One region of the Oerskovia sp. 140933 genome, then DNA from elsewhere that is predicted to be linked to it. Evidence: riboswitches for the same ligand, from Rfam matches in the RefSeq annotation. Region 1 holds a riboswitch; the other holds the start of a gene.
What was found. Region 1 has a riboswitch for S-adenosylmethionine ahead of NHG27_RS18175 (aminotransferase class V-fold PLP-dependent enzyme). Riboswitches for the same ligand answer to the same signal wherever they lie in the genome.
Positions count from the first base shown of each region.

Region 2: another riboswitch for S-adenosylmethionine. It lies ahead of NHG27_RS13835 (hypothetical protein); the one in region 1 lies ahead of NHG27_RS18175 (aminotransferase class V-fold PLP-dependent enzyme).

Region 1 is NZ_JAMXIO010000052.1:10,355-17,888, forward strand. Features, by position in the region: gene NHG27_RS18150 (MBL fold metallo-hydrolase) at 1-383, opposite strand, end outside; gene NHG27_RS18155 (LLM class flavin-dependent oxidoreductase) at 388-1,437, opposite strand; gene NHG27_RS18160 (O-succinylhomoserine sulfhydrylase) at 1,487-2,743, opposite strand; gene NHG27_RS18165 (rhodanese-like domain-containing protein) at 2,767-3,231, opposite strand; SAM riboswitch class I at 3,238-3,330, opposite strand; gene NHG27_RS18170 (phosphotransferase) at 3,404-4,210, shown strand; SAM riboswitch class IV at 4,310-4,424, shown strand; gene NHG27_RS18175 (aminotransferase class V-fold PLP-dependent enzyme) at 4,466-5,866, shown strand; gene NHG27_RS18180 (GNAT family N-acetyltransferase) at 5,991-6,761, shown strand; gene NHG27_RS18185 (CsbD family protein) at 6,830-7,006, opposite strand; gene NHG27_RS18190 (GNAT family N-acetyltransferase) at 7,129-7,534, shown strand, end outside.
Region 2 is NZ_JAMXIO010000026.1:50,104-57,637, reverse strand. Features, by position in the region: gene NHG27_RS13845 (aldo/keto reductase) at 181-1,032, opposite strand; gene NHG27_RS13840 (cold-shock protein) at 1,606-1,809, shown strand; SAM riboswitch class IV at 1,941-2,053, shown strand; gene NHG27_RS13835 (hypothetical protein) at 2,159-2,530, shown strand; gene NHG27_RS13830 (hypothetical protein) at 2,663-3,367, shown strand; gene NHG27_RS13825 (transglutaminase-like domain-containing protein) at 3,503-4,492, shown strand; gene NHG27_RS13820 (TM0106 family RecB-like putative nuclease) at 4,545-7,534, opposite strand, start outside.

The DNA of each region.
Region 1 (7,534 bases):
CCACCGCGGAGCGGCGCGGCCTCGCGGGAGCCTGCCGGGTGGCAGTGCGCGGGGTCCGCGGCGCGGACCGGCGCGCCCGTGAGGCCGGCGAAGCGTGCCGCCCCCGCGGTGTGGTCCGCGTGGCGGTGCGTGATCAGGACGAGCTCGACGCGCGGACCGGTGGCCAGGGCCGTGAGGTGGGCGACGTCGTCGGGCCCGGGGTCGACGACGACGCGCGTGCCCGCCCCCGGCGCGGCCAGGACGTAGGACCTGGTCCCGTCGAGCGTCATGGGGCCGGGATTCGGGGCGAGCAGCACCGAGGCCTGGCCGGTGACTCGCACGGGTGCGCCCGACGGCGCCGCGTCGGCGGGCGGTCGGGTGCGGTCGTCGTCGGGCCGGGTCACGGGGTCAGTCGCCGAGCGCGGCCGCGAGGAGCTCGATCGTCTGCGTGCGACCGGGTGTCGCGTCGAGCGACTCGTCGGCACGCGACCCCGCGACGGGCACCACCATGACCTCGTCGACGCCGTGCCGGGTCGCGAGCTCGCGCACCCGACGGGCCGCGGCCCGGGGCTCGTCGACGATCCACCGGTCGAGCATCTCGTCGGCCATCTGGGAGGCGAGCCCGTCGAGCGGCGTGGACGCGGCGTCCTCGACCGTCTCCTGGGCGCCGAGCGGCTTGCCCGAGCGCAGGCGGGCCATCATGCGCGCCTGCGGCAGGGCGCGGGCGCGGGCCTCGTCGAGAGTCGGGGCGACCGACACGTTGACCGTCAGGAACGTCTCGGGGGTCGGGTGCTCGGGGGACGGCCGGTAGCCGTCGCGGTACAGCGCGAGGATCTCGTCCATGCCGGCGCCCGAGAAGTGGTTGGCGAACACGTAGGGCAGCCCGAGCTCGGCGGCCAGGCGTGCCGAGTAGTCGCTCGACCCGAGCAGCCAGACGGGCGGCACGGACTCGGCAGCCGGGGTCGCGTGCACGTCGTAGACCTGGCCGCTCGTGAGACGGACGGTGGCGCCCTCCGCGCTCATGAGCGAGCGGATGTCCTGGACGTGCTGGGGGAAGCGGTCGACGTCGGACGTGGGGCCGCTGCAGCGCAGCAGGGCCGTGACGACGGGGTCGCTGCCGGGCGCCCGGCCGATCCCCAGGTCGATGCGGCCCGGGGCCATGGCCTCCAGGACGGCGAACTGCTCGGCCACGACGAGGGGGGCGTGGTTGGGGAGCATGACGCCGCCCGACCCGACGCGGATGCGCTCGGTCACCGAGGCGGCCGCGGAGATCATGACGGGCGGTGCCGACGCGGCGACCGCAGGCATGTTGTGGTGCTCGGCGAACCAGTAGCGCGTGAAGCCGAGCCGGTCGGCGAGGCGCACGAGGTCCAGGGAGGCGGCGATGGCCTGGGCGGAGGACTGTCCCGAACGGACGGGGACGAGGTCGAGGACGGAGAGGCGCGGCGAGGTAGTCATCGCCAGGTGCAACCCCGGGATACGCCCGGGGTATTCCGGCTCGTGGTGGTCAGCGGTGCAGCGCCTGCTCGACGTCCTCGATCAGGTCGAGCGGGTCCTCGAGGCCGATCGACAGGCGCACGGTCGTCTCCGCGATCCCGACGGCGGCACGACCCTCCGGCCCCAGCTTGCGGTGCGTCGTGGTCGCAGGGTGCGTGATGAGGGACTTGGCGTCACCCAGGTTGTTGGAGATGTCCACGATCCGCAGCGCGTCGAGGAACTGGAACGTGCGCTTCTTGAGGAGCTCGGGGTCCGTGCCCGGGTCGTCGGCGCCGGGCACGTCGAGGTTGAACGTGACGACCGTCCCGCCGCCGCTCTGCTGGGCCTTGGCGAGCTCGACCTGCGGGTGCGAGGCGAGGAACGGGTAGCGCACGGCCGTGATGCCGGGCAGCTCCTCGAGCGCGGTCGCGACCTGGAGGGCCGCGGCGTTCTGGGCCTTGACGCGCACCGACAGGGTCTCGAGCCCCTTGACCAGGACCCACGCGTTGAACGCGCTGAGCGAGGGACCGGTGTTGCGGATGAACGTCTGGACCGGGCCCTTGACGTACTCCTCGGAGCCCAGGATGGCGCCGCCGAGCACGCGTCCCTGGCCGTCGATGTGCTTGGTCGCCGAGTACACGACGACGTCCGCGCCGAGCTCGAGCGGCTTCTGGAGGACGGGCGTCGCGAACACGTTGTCGAGCACGACGACCGCGCCCGCCGCGTGCGCGAGGTCGCTCACGCGGCGCACGTCGATCACGTCCTGCATGGGGTTGGACGGGGTCTCGAAGAAGACGACGTCCGCAGGGGTCGACAGCGCCTCCTCCCACTGCGACAGCACGTGGCCGTCGACGTAGTCGGTGCGCACGCCCCACTTGGCGAAGATCTCGTCGAAGATCACGAGCGAGGATCCGAACAGTGCGCGGGCCGCCACGATGCGCGACCCGGAACCGACGAGCGCCGCGAGCGAGGTGAAGACTGCGGACATGCCCGAGGCCGTGGCGTAGCAGGCCTCCGCCCCCTCGATGAGGCGCAGTCGCTCCTCGAACGTGTGCACGGTCGGGTTGCCGTAGCGCGAGTAGATGAAGCGGTCGACCTCGCCCGTGAACGCGGCCTCGGCCTCGGCCGCGCTCCCGTAGACGTAGCCCTGCGTGAGGAAGAGGGCCTCGCTCGTCTCCTCGAACTCGGAGCGGGCGTGGCCACCGCGCACCGCGAGGGTGTCGGGTCGCGCCGAGCGGGGGAGCGGACCGCGGCCCGAGCCTCCGGGGATCCCGGCGGGGATGCGCAGGACGCCGTCGCCCGTCGCGGCGCTCACGACTGCGTCCAGGGGAGACCGGCGGCACGCCAGCCGTCGGCGCCGCGGTGCCCGGCGGTGTCGAGCGCTCCCTCGAATCCCTCGAGGACGTTGTACGCGGGGCCCAGGCCTGCGGCCGTCGCAGCCTTGGCCGCGCCGATCGACCGCGCTCCGGAGCGGCAGAGGAGGACGACCGGTCGCTCGGGCGTCACGCCTGCCGCGCGGAGGTCCGCGACGAACGACGCGTTGGGGCGGCCCGCGACGTCGACCCACTGGGTCAGGACCGGCTCCCGGCCCGTCGAGGACAGGTCGGGGACTCCGACGAACCGCCACTCGGCGTCGGTGCGGACATCGACGAGGACGGCGCTCGGGTCGTTCTGGAGCAGGGTCCACGCCTGCTCGGGCGTGAGGTCGCCCGCGTAGCCGTCGGCGGGTCGGGCGGGAGGGACCGGTGCAGCGGTCGCGCGGTCGGGGGAACTCATGGTGATCCTCCATCGGTCGTGGCGGTAGCACCCTCGCCCGTCACCGGGGGGTTGCTGCGGCGTCATCGTGCCAAGTCACTCAGCCGCTCTGGATGGTTGCGTCGGATCGTACGTCACCGTGACCACGGAATGGAATGGACGTCTCGCAGGGTGGTCGGGGTAGGTTCTGCGCATGAACCGCTTCCCCGAGCCGGACCAGGACGCAACCGACCAGGCCGAGGATGTCCTGGCCGGCGGGAACTCGACCGTGGTCGTGCGACGCGGCGACACCGTGCGACGCACCGCCGGGCCCTGGACGCCGACCGTCCAGGCGTTCCTGCGCCACCTGCGCGCGCACGGCATCGCCGAGGTGCCCGAGCCGCTGGGGACCGACGGCCAGGGGCGCGAGGTGCTGTCCTACCTCCCGGGCGAGGTCGCGAACTACCCCCTTCCCCTGTGGGTCTGGGACGAGTCCGTGCTCCGGGGCGCGGGGGAGCTCCTGCGGCGCGTGCACGACGCGAGCGTCGGTTTCCTCGCCGCGGGCGACGCGCCCGCGCCACCCCTCTGGCAGAGCGCACCGCACGAGCCCGCTGAGGTCGTGTGCCGCAACGACGTCGCGCCGTACAACCTGACCTTCCGCGACGGCGCCGTGGTCGGCCTCATCGACTTCGACACCGCGAGCCCGGGCCCCCGGGTCCGGGACCTGGCGTACCTGGGCTACCGGCTCGCGCCCTTCGTGACGGACGCCGAGGGCGGGGAGGGGAGCGGCGTCGTCGGGCGCCTGGATCCTCTTGCGCGGCTCGATGTGCTGGTCGAGGCCTACGGGGTGCCGTACTCGCGCCGCGACGTCCTGGCCGCGATGGCCTCGAAGCTCGACGAGCTCGCGGCGTACACGGACGGGCGCGCTGCGGACACGGGCCGGAACGACTTCCTGGACCATGCGGCCATGTACCGGGCCGACGCGCGCCGGGTCGAGGCGCTGGGCGTCGCGTCCCGGTAGTGACCGTCCTGCCCGCCTGACAGACCGTGCTGACCACCATCCGAGACGCCCTGCCCACCAGTTGACACGCTCTGTGGGCCTCGCCCATCCTGGACACCAGGTCATGAGTGCCAGCGCAAAACCCCGGTTTGCTGGCCGGCAACCCTCCTCCGCGGTGGGGTGCCCCGGGTGACGACCAGGTCCCTCTCTATCAGGAGGGGGGCAAGCGCGGAGGGGCCGGCACGGCGAACTCCGACGACCACCGGAGGACGTGCCATGAGCGCACACGCAGTCATCGAAGCCCCCACCTCGTGTGCCGTGCTGCCCGTCGTGGGCAGCGACACCCTGGTCCCGCTCGTCGACGGGCGCAGCGTCCCGTACGCGAACCTCGACGTCGCGGCGTCGGCCCCTGCGCTGCAGGTCGTGGCCGACCGCGTCAACGAGGTCCTGCCGCTCTACGCGAGCGTGCACCGCGGCGCGGGCTACCTGTCGCAGGTGTCGACGGCCCTCTACGAGTCGGCACGTCGGACCGTCGGGGACTTCGTGGGCGCGCGAGAGGACGACGTCACGGTCGTCACGCGCAACACCACGGACTCGCTCAACCTCCTCGCGGGCTGCGTCCCGGCCCAGGCCGACGGGACGCCGGGCCGCGTGCTCGTCCTCGACGTCGAGCACCACGCCAACCTCCTGCCGTGGCAGCGCACGGGCGGGGCCACGGTCCTGGTCGGCGGCGCGACCGTCGCCGAGACCCTGTCCGGCCTGCGCGCCGAGCTCTCGCGCTTCCCGTACGCGCTCGTCGCGATCACGGGCGCATCCAACGTCACGGGCGAGTCGCTGCCCCTCGCGGACGTCGTCGCCGCGGCGCACGACGCCGGCGCTCGCGTCGTGCTCGACGGTGCCCAGCTCGTCCCGCACCGCGGCGTGTCCCTCGCGGCGAGCGACGTGGACTACGTCGCGTTCTCCGGGCACAAGACCTACGCGCCGTTCGGCGCGGGCGCGCTCGTGGGTCGTCGCGACTGGCTCGACGCCGGCACCCCGTACCTCGCCGGAGGCGGCGCGGTGCGGAACGTGACGCTCGACGGCACCACCTGGCAGGCCGCCCCGGCACGCCACGAGGCCGGGTCTCCCAACGTGATCGGCGCGGTCGCGCTCGCCGCGGCGTGCGACGCGCTCGCGGCGCTCGAGCCCGGCGTGCTGGTCGCGCACGAGACCGAGCTCCGGGCCCGCCTCGTCGAGGGGCTCGAGGAGATCGACGGCGTGCGCGTCGTGCGCGCCTGGGCGGACGCCGTGGACCCCGTGGGCGTCGTGACCTTCTCGGTCGACGGTGCGGACGCGGGCCTCGTCGCGGCCTACCTGTCGGCCGAGCACGGCATCGGTGTGCGCGACGGCCGGTTCTGCGCGCACCCGCTCCTGGCCCGCCTGGGTCTCCCGGCGGGGGCCGTCCGCGCGTCGATCGGCGTGGGGACCACGGGGGAGGAGATCGAGCGTCTCCTCTCGGCGCTGCGCGCCTGGGCGAGCGAGGGGTCGAAGGCCCGGTACGAGGTCGTGGACGGCTGCTGGGTCGTGAGCGACGACCCGCGTCCGCTGCTCCAGGTCGCGGGGCTCTCCGGGCTCATCGCGACGGCTGCGGCAGGCGACATCACGGCGGCCGTGGGCTGCGGTCCCGCCCCCGCCTGACACCCCCTCTGACCTGCGGGGACGCTGCGAGCGTCGCGGTGTTCACCGGGTCGTCACCCCACCGTCCACGAAGGACCGCTCCGTGGTCTTGGCGGCGACGCCTGCGTGTGTTCTGATATGCGCTGTGCAGCACGATGTCCACCTTGAAGGCCACGGGTTCCGCCTCGAACCCTTGGCCGTCGCGCACGCCGGTGCGCTGGCCCAGATCGTCGATCCGTCGATGTGGGCAGGCATGAGTACGACCCTCCCCGAGGGGGAGGTCGGGATGGTGAACTTCATCGAGGACACCCGGGCCACGCGCGCCCTGACGGCGTTCGCCGTCGTCGACGCGGGCTCGGGCGTCGTGGTGGGGAGCACCGCTTTCCGTGACCTGTCGCTCGACGACAGGCGCGTGGAGATCGGGCGGACCTTCTACGCCCGCTCCACGTGGGGGAGCCTCGTCAACCCGGTCTCGAAGTGGCTGCTGCTCCGACATGCGTTCGAGTCGTGGGACGTGCACCGCGTGGGCTTCCGGGTGGACGCGCGCAACGAGCGCTCGCTGTCCGCGATGCGCCGGCTCGGCGCGTACGAGGAGGGCGTCATGCGGGGTCACCGCACGGCCCCCGACGGCTCCCGCGCCGACTCGGTGTGCTTCTCGATCCTGGCGCACGAGTGGGCGGGGGTGGAGCTCGGGCTGCTCGCGCGGATCTCGAGCCCGCGCATCGTGCCCGTGCTCGGCCCGGCCGAGGCGCCCGAGGCCGCGCTGCCCGTGGGCCCTCCGGTCCTCACGGTGGTGCCGCCCGTCGGTCAGCCGGCCGGAGAGCCGCCGCTGGGCGGCCCCGGTCTCGTCGAGGCGGGCCGTGCGCCGGACACCCTCGGTGCCGTCGCCGACCTCGCGCCCGTCATCGCCCTCTGAACCTTCCTGTCCACAGCACCGCCCCGGGACCCTGTCAGGGTCCCGGGGCGGCCGTCGTCCAGGTGGTGTCAGTCCTTCTTGAAGGCATCCTTGACGTCGTCGCCGGCCTGCTTCACGTTGGCCTTGGCCTGGTCGGCGTGGCCCTCGGCCTCGAGGCGCTCGTTGCCGGTCGCCTTGCCGGTGCCTTCCTTGATCTTGCCCTTGGCCTCTTCGGCGCCGTGCTTGATCTTGTCTCCCAGTCCCATGGGGTTCCTCCCTCGGTGATGGTGGTTGCTTCCCTGCGACCGTAGGCAGGGTGTTCGCACGCTCGCATCTCGGGGAGCGGGCTTCACAGAACCCGCACGACCGGCTGCGGGAGGATGCGGGGATGGAGAACGACGTCGTCCTGGAAGGGTTCGGGCTGCGGCTCGAACCGCTCGGTGAGCAGCACGCACCCGCGCTGGCTGCGCTCGTCGACGACGCCCTGTGGGCCGGGATGTCCACGCCCACACCTCGCGGGACGGCGGACATGGTCGCCCTGGTGCGTGACGCGGTGGCGACGCCGGGGCGCCTGGCGTGGGCCGTCGTCGGGCAGGGAACGCCCGGGCCCGACGGCGCCGCGGAGGTCCGCGGGAGCACGTCGTTCTACGAGTGGTCGCCCGCGCAACGGCGGGTCGAGCTCGGGTGGACGTACTACGGCCGTCCGTGGTGGGGCGGCGTGACCAACCCGGCGTGCAAGTACCTGCTGCTGCGGCACGCGTTCGAGGTGCTCGACGTCGAGCGCGTCGCGCTGC
Region 2 (7,534 bases), on a different contig from region 1:
GGGGCACAGTCTGCCGTGCCGGCCCGCGGGGGGTCGAGGTGGCCCCCCTGTGGCCCGTCGTGGGGACGCGCGCCGGTCCGTCGGACCGCGGGCGGACGGCCTTCCCGCGGTCGGGAGAGGCCGCCGTCTCAGGAGGGGCCGCCGTCTCAGGAGGGGTACGGCCTCAGGAGGGGTACGGCCTCAGGAGGGGTACTGCGAGAACGCGGCCGTCGCGGGGTCGGAGCCGAGCCGGACGTCGGAGTCGAGGCCGTCGATCGCCGCGACCTCGCCGGCGGTCAGCTCGAAGCCGAACAGGTCGATGTTCGTCGCGATGCGCCTGGGGTCGACCGACTTGGGGATCACGATCCGGTCGTGCTGCAGGTGCCAGCGCAGGACGACCTGGGCGGGCGTGACGCCGTGCGTCTCGGCGATCGAGGTGACCGCGGGGGCGTCGAGGTCGGTGCCGCGCCCGAGGGGTGAGTACGCCTCGACCGCGATGCCCGCGGCCCGGGTCGCGTCCTGCGTCGCGCGCTGCTGGTAGGTCGGGTGGACCTCGATCTGGTTCACGGCGGGCACGACGTCGGTCTCTGCCAGGAGCCGCGCGAGGTGGTCGGGCAGGAAGTTGGAGACGCCGATCGCGCGGGCGGCGCCGTCGGCGTACAGCTTCTCGAAGGCTCGCCAGGTCTCGACGTAGAGGCCCCTGCTGGGGACGGGCCAGTGGACGAGGTAGAGGTCGACGACCTCGACGTCGAGCGCCTCGCGCGAGTCCTCGAACGCCTGCAGCGCGGACTCGAAGCCCTGGTCGCCGTTGCGGAGCTTGGTCGTCACGAAGATCTCGCGGCGGTGCAGCCCGGTCGCGCGCAGCGCGGCCCCGACACCGGCCTCGTTGTAGTAGCCGGCTGCGGTGTCGATGTGCCGGTACCCGGCCTCGAGGGCCAGCTCGACGGTGCGCTGCGTGGCGTCCTCGGGGACCTTGAAGACACCGAGCCCGACCTGCGGGACGGCGACACCGTTGTTCAGGAGGACGTCGGGGACCTGCGTGGGAGACACCATCCTCCAGTTCTACCGGGCGCCCGCGGGGGCTTCCACCCGACGCGGCAGGGCTCGCCGGGGCACGACCGGCCGTGCCCGGACCGGTGGTCGCCGTGCCCGCGGGGCGCCGGATGCGCGATGCTGTGACCAGTGTCCTCTCCTGGCGCAACGGGTCGTCGACCCTGCGTGCCGTGAGCCGGCGCCTCGCAGAACCGTCCCCGACGGCGGGTCGGGCCTCTCGCAGGCGTCGGACCTGGGGTGATCCCCCGGTTCGACGGCGTGCTCACCTCGGTGGCGGACGCTCGGCGGGGCGTCGCGGACGCCACGCGGGGTCCGGGTCCGGTGCTCGTGCCGGTGCCCGTTTTGCAGGCCCCTGACCCTGTTGGGCGACACGCGTGCTTGACTCGTTACCTCCCAGGGCTAGCACAGTCGCACTTCCCCCTGTACCGTAGCCGGTGAGATTGCAGTGCCTCGCTTGTCCTTGCGCAACGGCCCCATGCCACCGCGAACCTTGTTACCCAAGAGTTGACGACGAACACCGTGATGTTCGGCTCCAGATCATGGAGCTGTTTGAAACTCTAGAAGGAGATCCCCATGGCATTGGGAACCGTGAAGTGGTTCAACGGCGAAAAGGGCTACGGCTTCATCGCACCTGAGGACGGCAGCGCCGACGTGTTCGCGCACTACTCCGCCATCCAGACGCAGGGCTTCCGCTCGCTCGAGGAGAACCAGCGCGTCGAGTTCGACGTGACGCAGGGCCCCAAGGGCCCGCAGGCGGAGAACATCCGCCCGCTCTGATCTCACTCGCCTCCGGGCGAACCTGATCATTGATCGAGTGCCCCCGACCGGTTCGCCGGTCGGGGGCACTCGTGCGTCCAGGACCAGGAGCCCCCGTGCTCGGTCCGTGACGCCGTGGTAGAACTGAGAACGGTCCAGAGGACCAGCGAACCGCCCTCCGGCGTGCTGGTCCGGCAACCGCGTGATCGCGCACGGTGCTCCCGGAGGAAGACCCGCCCCCGCGTCCGTGGGGGAAGAGCGAGGCCCGACGCCGCAGCGCACCTCCTCGTGCCCCTCACCCGGGGCTGTCCCGGGCGAGGTCTCCGCACGCGGGGGAGCTCCGCCGTCGGGCACGGAGAGAAGGAGCACCATGGCCGAGCGCGTCGTGGACCGTGAGGCAGCCTCCGCTGCCGCCTGCCCCCCGTCCGTCGTGTGCCGCCAGTTCGGCCCCGGGCACCTCCTGCACGCCCTCCACGGCCGCATGCTCCGCAACCGGCCCTGGGGCTGGCGCGACGGGGTCGTGCTCGCGGTGCGGTCGGTCGACGCCGGTGCCGAGGTCGTCGTGGAGTACACGACCGGCGAGGGGGCGTGCCGGGTGTGGCACCACACCGCGCTCGACCTCGCTGCCGGGCAGGGCGTGCGCGTGCACGAGCAGTACCACGCGCTCGAGGTCGGCTTCAGCACGCTCAACGTCCGGCTGCTCGGCGGGGTGGGCCACGTGCCGGAACCCGCCCCGCGCTGAGCGCGTGGTCCCGCCCTGGCTCGCCGGGCGGGTCGCGGCCGGATCGCGCCCTCGACGGAACGCACGGGCCAGGCACCGCGTTGAACCCGTGTGGGCACCCGCCCGCGCCCGGTTCGACCAAAGGACACGCTCATGGGATTCCTCGACCGCCTCCTCGGCCGCGCCCCGCAGGACGACGGGATGCCGCGCCGCCACGCGACCTACGACGGCCACGAGTCCCCCGCGTACGGCACACCACCCCTCGCACCCACCGGGCCTGCGCGCAGCGAGGACGACGTCGCGATCGACCGCTACCGGTACCTGCTGCGCACCGCTCCCCCGGAGGCCGTCGAGCAGGCGCACGCCGAGGCGTTCGAGAGGCTGACCCCCGAGCAGCGCCGGCGCGTCCTGACCGACCTCGGCCAGCAGGTGCCGCCCGCGGAGCGTGCGACCTCCGACGACCCGCAGTCGCTCGCCCGCATGGCGACCCGCGCCGAGATGCGCAACCCCGGGACCCTCGAGCGGTCGTTCGGGGGTCGGCAGGGCGCGCCGGGCATGGGCTCGATGATCGGCTCGAGCATGCTCGGCACCATCGCGGGCGTCGTGATCGGCTCGGCGGTCGCGAACATGATGTTCGGGCCGATGTTCGGCGACCCGACGGCGGACTTCGCGGGCGACGGCGGCACCTCTGGCGCCGGCGACCCGGGCGCGACCGAGGGTGACCCCGGGGCGACCGAGGCCGGGGCCGAGACGGCGGGCGGCGAGCCCGGCTTCACCGAGGCCGGAGGCGCGGGCGACCTGGGTGGGGGCTTCGGGGACTTCGGCGGCGGCGACCTCGGCGGCTTCGGAGACTTCTGAGGCCCTGGCTCGCCCGGTCCTTGCCGGGGGGGGTGGCCGACGGTCCACCGGACCGACGCGTTGCCCTGCCGCGCGCCACGGTCGACACTGGTGCCCTGCCGCGCGCCGCTCGTGACCGCGACCTCGGAGGATCCGATGAACGACCCGTCCAGCCGCCTCGCGCCGAGCGGCACCACCGCCGTCCCTCGGTCGGTCGCCCGCTGGGCGGCCCACACGCCGTACTCCTCACCCGGGGAGCATGCCCGGCTCCTGCGGGCGGTGCCCACCGACCCGGACGCCCTGGGGCAGGTGGCACGCAACGTGATCGCGCACTATCGCGCGGAGGCCGCCATGATGCCGGCCGAGCGTGCCACGGACGTCGACAGCCGGTGGCTCGCGACGATCCTCGACCTCGACCACTCCCGGCACGGGACCGCGCTCACCGAGCCTCGTGCGGTCTGCGACCGGGTGGGAGGCTGCTGCCGGGACCACGCGCTGCTCGCGGTCGGGGTGCTGCGCGAGCACGGCATCCCGGCCAGGACCCGTGTGGGGTTCGCGGCGTACTTCACGCCCGGCTTCCACCACGACCACGTCGTCGTCGAGCACTGGGCAGACGGCCGCTGGGTGCGCTGGGACCCCGAGCTCACCGCTGGTGACCCGGCCTTCTCGTTCGACCCGCTCGACCTCCCGCTCGAGAAGGGGGTGACCGGCGAGGACCTGACACTGCCCTTCGTGCCCGCGGCCACCGCGTGGCTCGCGCTCCGTGCGGGGCTGGCGGACGCGGACCTGTTCGGGCTCGACCCCGGGCTGCCGGTCCGCGGCGACTGGTTCGTCCACGACTACGTCCTGTTCGAGCTGGCCCACCGTCAGGGGGACGAGCTGCTGCTGTGGGACACGTGGGGGGCGATGAGCACGGACGACACGCTCGAAGGCGCCGACCTCACGCTGGTCGACGAGATCGCGACCCTGCTCGCCCGTGCCGACCAGGGCGACCGGGAGGCGGAGGACGAGCTCACCGCGCGCTATGCCGCCGACGACCGCCTGCATCCGGGGCCTCGGGTGCGCACCCTCTCCCTCACGGGACCCAGCAGGTGGACCGACCTCACCAGCCGCCCCCTCGAGACCGATCGCCTGAGTGCGGAGTAGTTGTCGCCAGACGGCCCATGCGACGACAGCTGCTCCGCACTCAGCGGTGCGATCAGCGGAGCGGCGAACGAGTCCCCGCGCCGCACAGCCCGATGAACGCGCCCAGCTCGGCGAGCTCCTCGGGGTGGTTCGGCAGGTAGTCGGTGAGCCGGGGCGAGCGGACCACGACGGCACACCACTGACCGCGCGAGACCGCGACGTTGACCCGGTTGCGCGAGAGCAGGAACTCCATGCCGCGCGGCACGTCCTCGCGCGCCGAGGCCGTCATGGAGACGATCGCGACGGGCGCCTCCTTGCCCTGGAACTTGTCGACCGTGCCCACGCGCACGTCGCCGAGCCCCGCGGCCTGGAGCGCGTGCCGCACGGTCCACACCTGCGCGTTGTAGGGGGCCACGACCACGAAGTCCTCCGGGCCGAGCGGCCGGGACCCCCCGGCCGCCGGTCCGTGCGGGTACCACGCCGTCCCGAGCAGCGCCTTGACCTGGCGCACGATCTCCTGCGCCTCCTCGACCGAGGAGACCGCGTTGCCCGCGTGCTCGACCTCGACGACGTGCACGCCGGGCTCGACCCCCACGAGCAGCCGCTCCCCGGCCGCGGCCTCCGCGTGCAGCAGGCCCTCGTACGCGAGGTCCGACACGGCGTCGCACAGCGCAGGATGCATGCGCCACGAACGGGCCAGGAAGTACCCGAACTCGGGCGGCAGCACGTCGTGCCCGCCGCCCGCGCGGGTCAGCCACCCGAGCGCCGACTGGTCCACGGGCTCGGGGTGCTGGCCCTGCGAGACCTGCGGGAGCTGCTGCGGGTCGCCCAGCAGAAGGAGCCGCTGCGCGGCGCGCGAGACGGCGATCGTGTTGGCGAGCGAGAACTGACCGGCCTCGTCGATCACGAGCAGGTCGAGCTCGCCGTCCCCGAAGCGCTCGGCGTGCGCGAGGTCCCAGGCCGTCCCGCCGACGACGCAAGGCCCCTCGGCGACGAAGGCCGCGGTCTGCGCGGAGTCCACGAGCCGCCAGGGGACGAGCCGTGAGCCGTCGGGCAGGGCCGCGGCCGCGACGTCGTCGGGCAGGCCTGCGCCCGCCTCGCGGCCGACGGCCGACACGTCCCGCCCCTTGGGGCCCGACGCCTTCTTGCCCACGCGGTCCGCGGGCACGCCGCCCTTGGCGATGACACCCGCGAGGACGTTCTCCACGACGTCGTGCGACTGCGCGACGACGCCCACGCGCCACCCCTCCGCGACGAGCCGCCCGACGACCTTCGAGGCGAGGTGCGTCTTGCCCGTGCCCGGGGGGCCCTGGACGCCCAGGTAGGAGCCGTCGAGGTCACGCACGGCGTCGGTCACGGCGTCGATGTAGCGCTCGGGGCCGTCGCCCAGCGTCGGGAGCGGGGCGCCGGACACCGTGCGCGGCGGGCGCCGGCGCAGCAGGTCGAGCGCGGGGTGGTCCGGGAGCACCAGGGGCGACCGCGACCCGGCGGGGTTGAGGGCCTGCACGGTGGCCGCGAGCGCCCGGACCGACGCCTCCTGCTGGGGAGTGGGCAGCACCTGCCCCACCGTGAGCGCCATGGGCAGCGCGTCGTGCGGTGCGACGCCCTTGGGCACGGGCATCCGCACGTCGAGCACGTCGACCTCACGGCCGGTGCCGAGGCGTCCGCGCTCGACGCCGTGGACCCGCACGCTCCCGGTGGACCAGCGGACGGCTCCGTGCGCGGGCTCGATCCCGTCGGGTGCCGGTCCCTCGAAGAGGGCCGTGGCGCCGTCGTACCCGGCCTTGAGCTCCGAGCCGTCGGGCAGCTCGCCGTACAGGCGCAGGCGGCGCGACGGGTTGCTGCGCGGTGTGGCCCTCGCCCAGTCCTCGATCACCTCGGCGCGCTCCACGAGGAAGTACGCGCGCGGGGTCTGCCACTGGTCGACGGGGTCCTTGAGCCGCGCGAAGTACTCCTGCCAGAACGGCTTGGCCTCGCGCCAGTAGTACCCGACGCCGGCACCCAGCAGGGCGACGGCCTCCTCGTCGTCGGTCCGCCCCTCGCCCGAGCGGCCGTCGACGCCACCCGCGAGAGCCCGTACGTCGAGCTCGACCTGCTCGGCCTCCGCGCGCTTGGCGCGACGGGCGACCTCCGCGTCGGAGAGCTCGAGGGCGGGAGGCAGGTCGTCCTCCCAGCCCGTGCCCGCCGGGGAGCCGGTCACGTCGCTCGTCGCGGGGGCCGAGCGTCCCGCGAGCCCCAGCAGGAACTCGTGCAGGCGCAGCGTCGAGAGGCAGTCGTACTCGTTGTAGTCCGCGATGCCGCGCAGCAGGTGCTCGGCCTCCTCGGTGCGTCCCGCGTCGCGTGCCGCGCAGTACGTCGCGTACGCCACGACGGACGCCGCCGCGTCCGTGACGTCGCCGCCGCGGAGCTGGTCGCCCATGTAGAGCGGCTCGAGCTTCTTGATCGAGTACGACGGCGCCGACACCTTGAGCGAGTGCCGCACGGTCGCGTAGAGGTCCACGAGGACGCCCTGCCGCAGGAGGTCGTCGACCTCCTGCTCGTACACGCCGTGGCGGGCCGCGATCGACAGCAGGTGCGTCTTCTCGTACGACGCGTAGTGGTAGACGTGCAGCCCCGGGTACTGGGCGCGGCGCTTGGCCAGGTAGTCGACGAAGTCGATCAGGGCCTGCTTCTCCTGCTCCAGGTCGTGCGCCCAGAACGCCCGGAACGGGGGCTTCTCGTCAGGGCTGCCCGGCCGCTCGACGAGCCCGAACAGGTAGTCGATGTTCCACGTGATGTCCCGCGTGGCGGGGTCCGTGACGGACCACAGCGGGTCGCCCTCGAAGTCGAAGAAGACGTCCCCGGGGTCGGGGCGCGGCAGGTCGCGCAGCGGGGCCGGGTCCACGACGACGTAGGACAGCGTGTGCTGCTCGGGCCGGGCTGCCACCCCTGTGCCCTCCACGTCCTCGGCCCCCGGCGTGCTCCACGTGACCGACCCGCTGGGGCCGGGCCCGACGTCGGGCACCCCTCCCCCGTCGCCCGGCACGTCGACCAGGCCGGCCTGGAGCCTCGCCTGGACGCGCA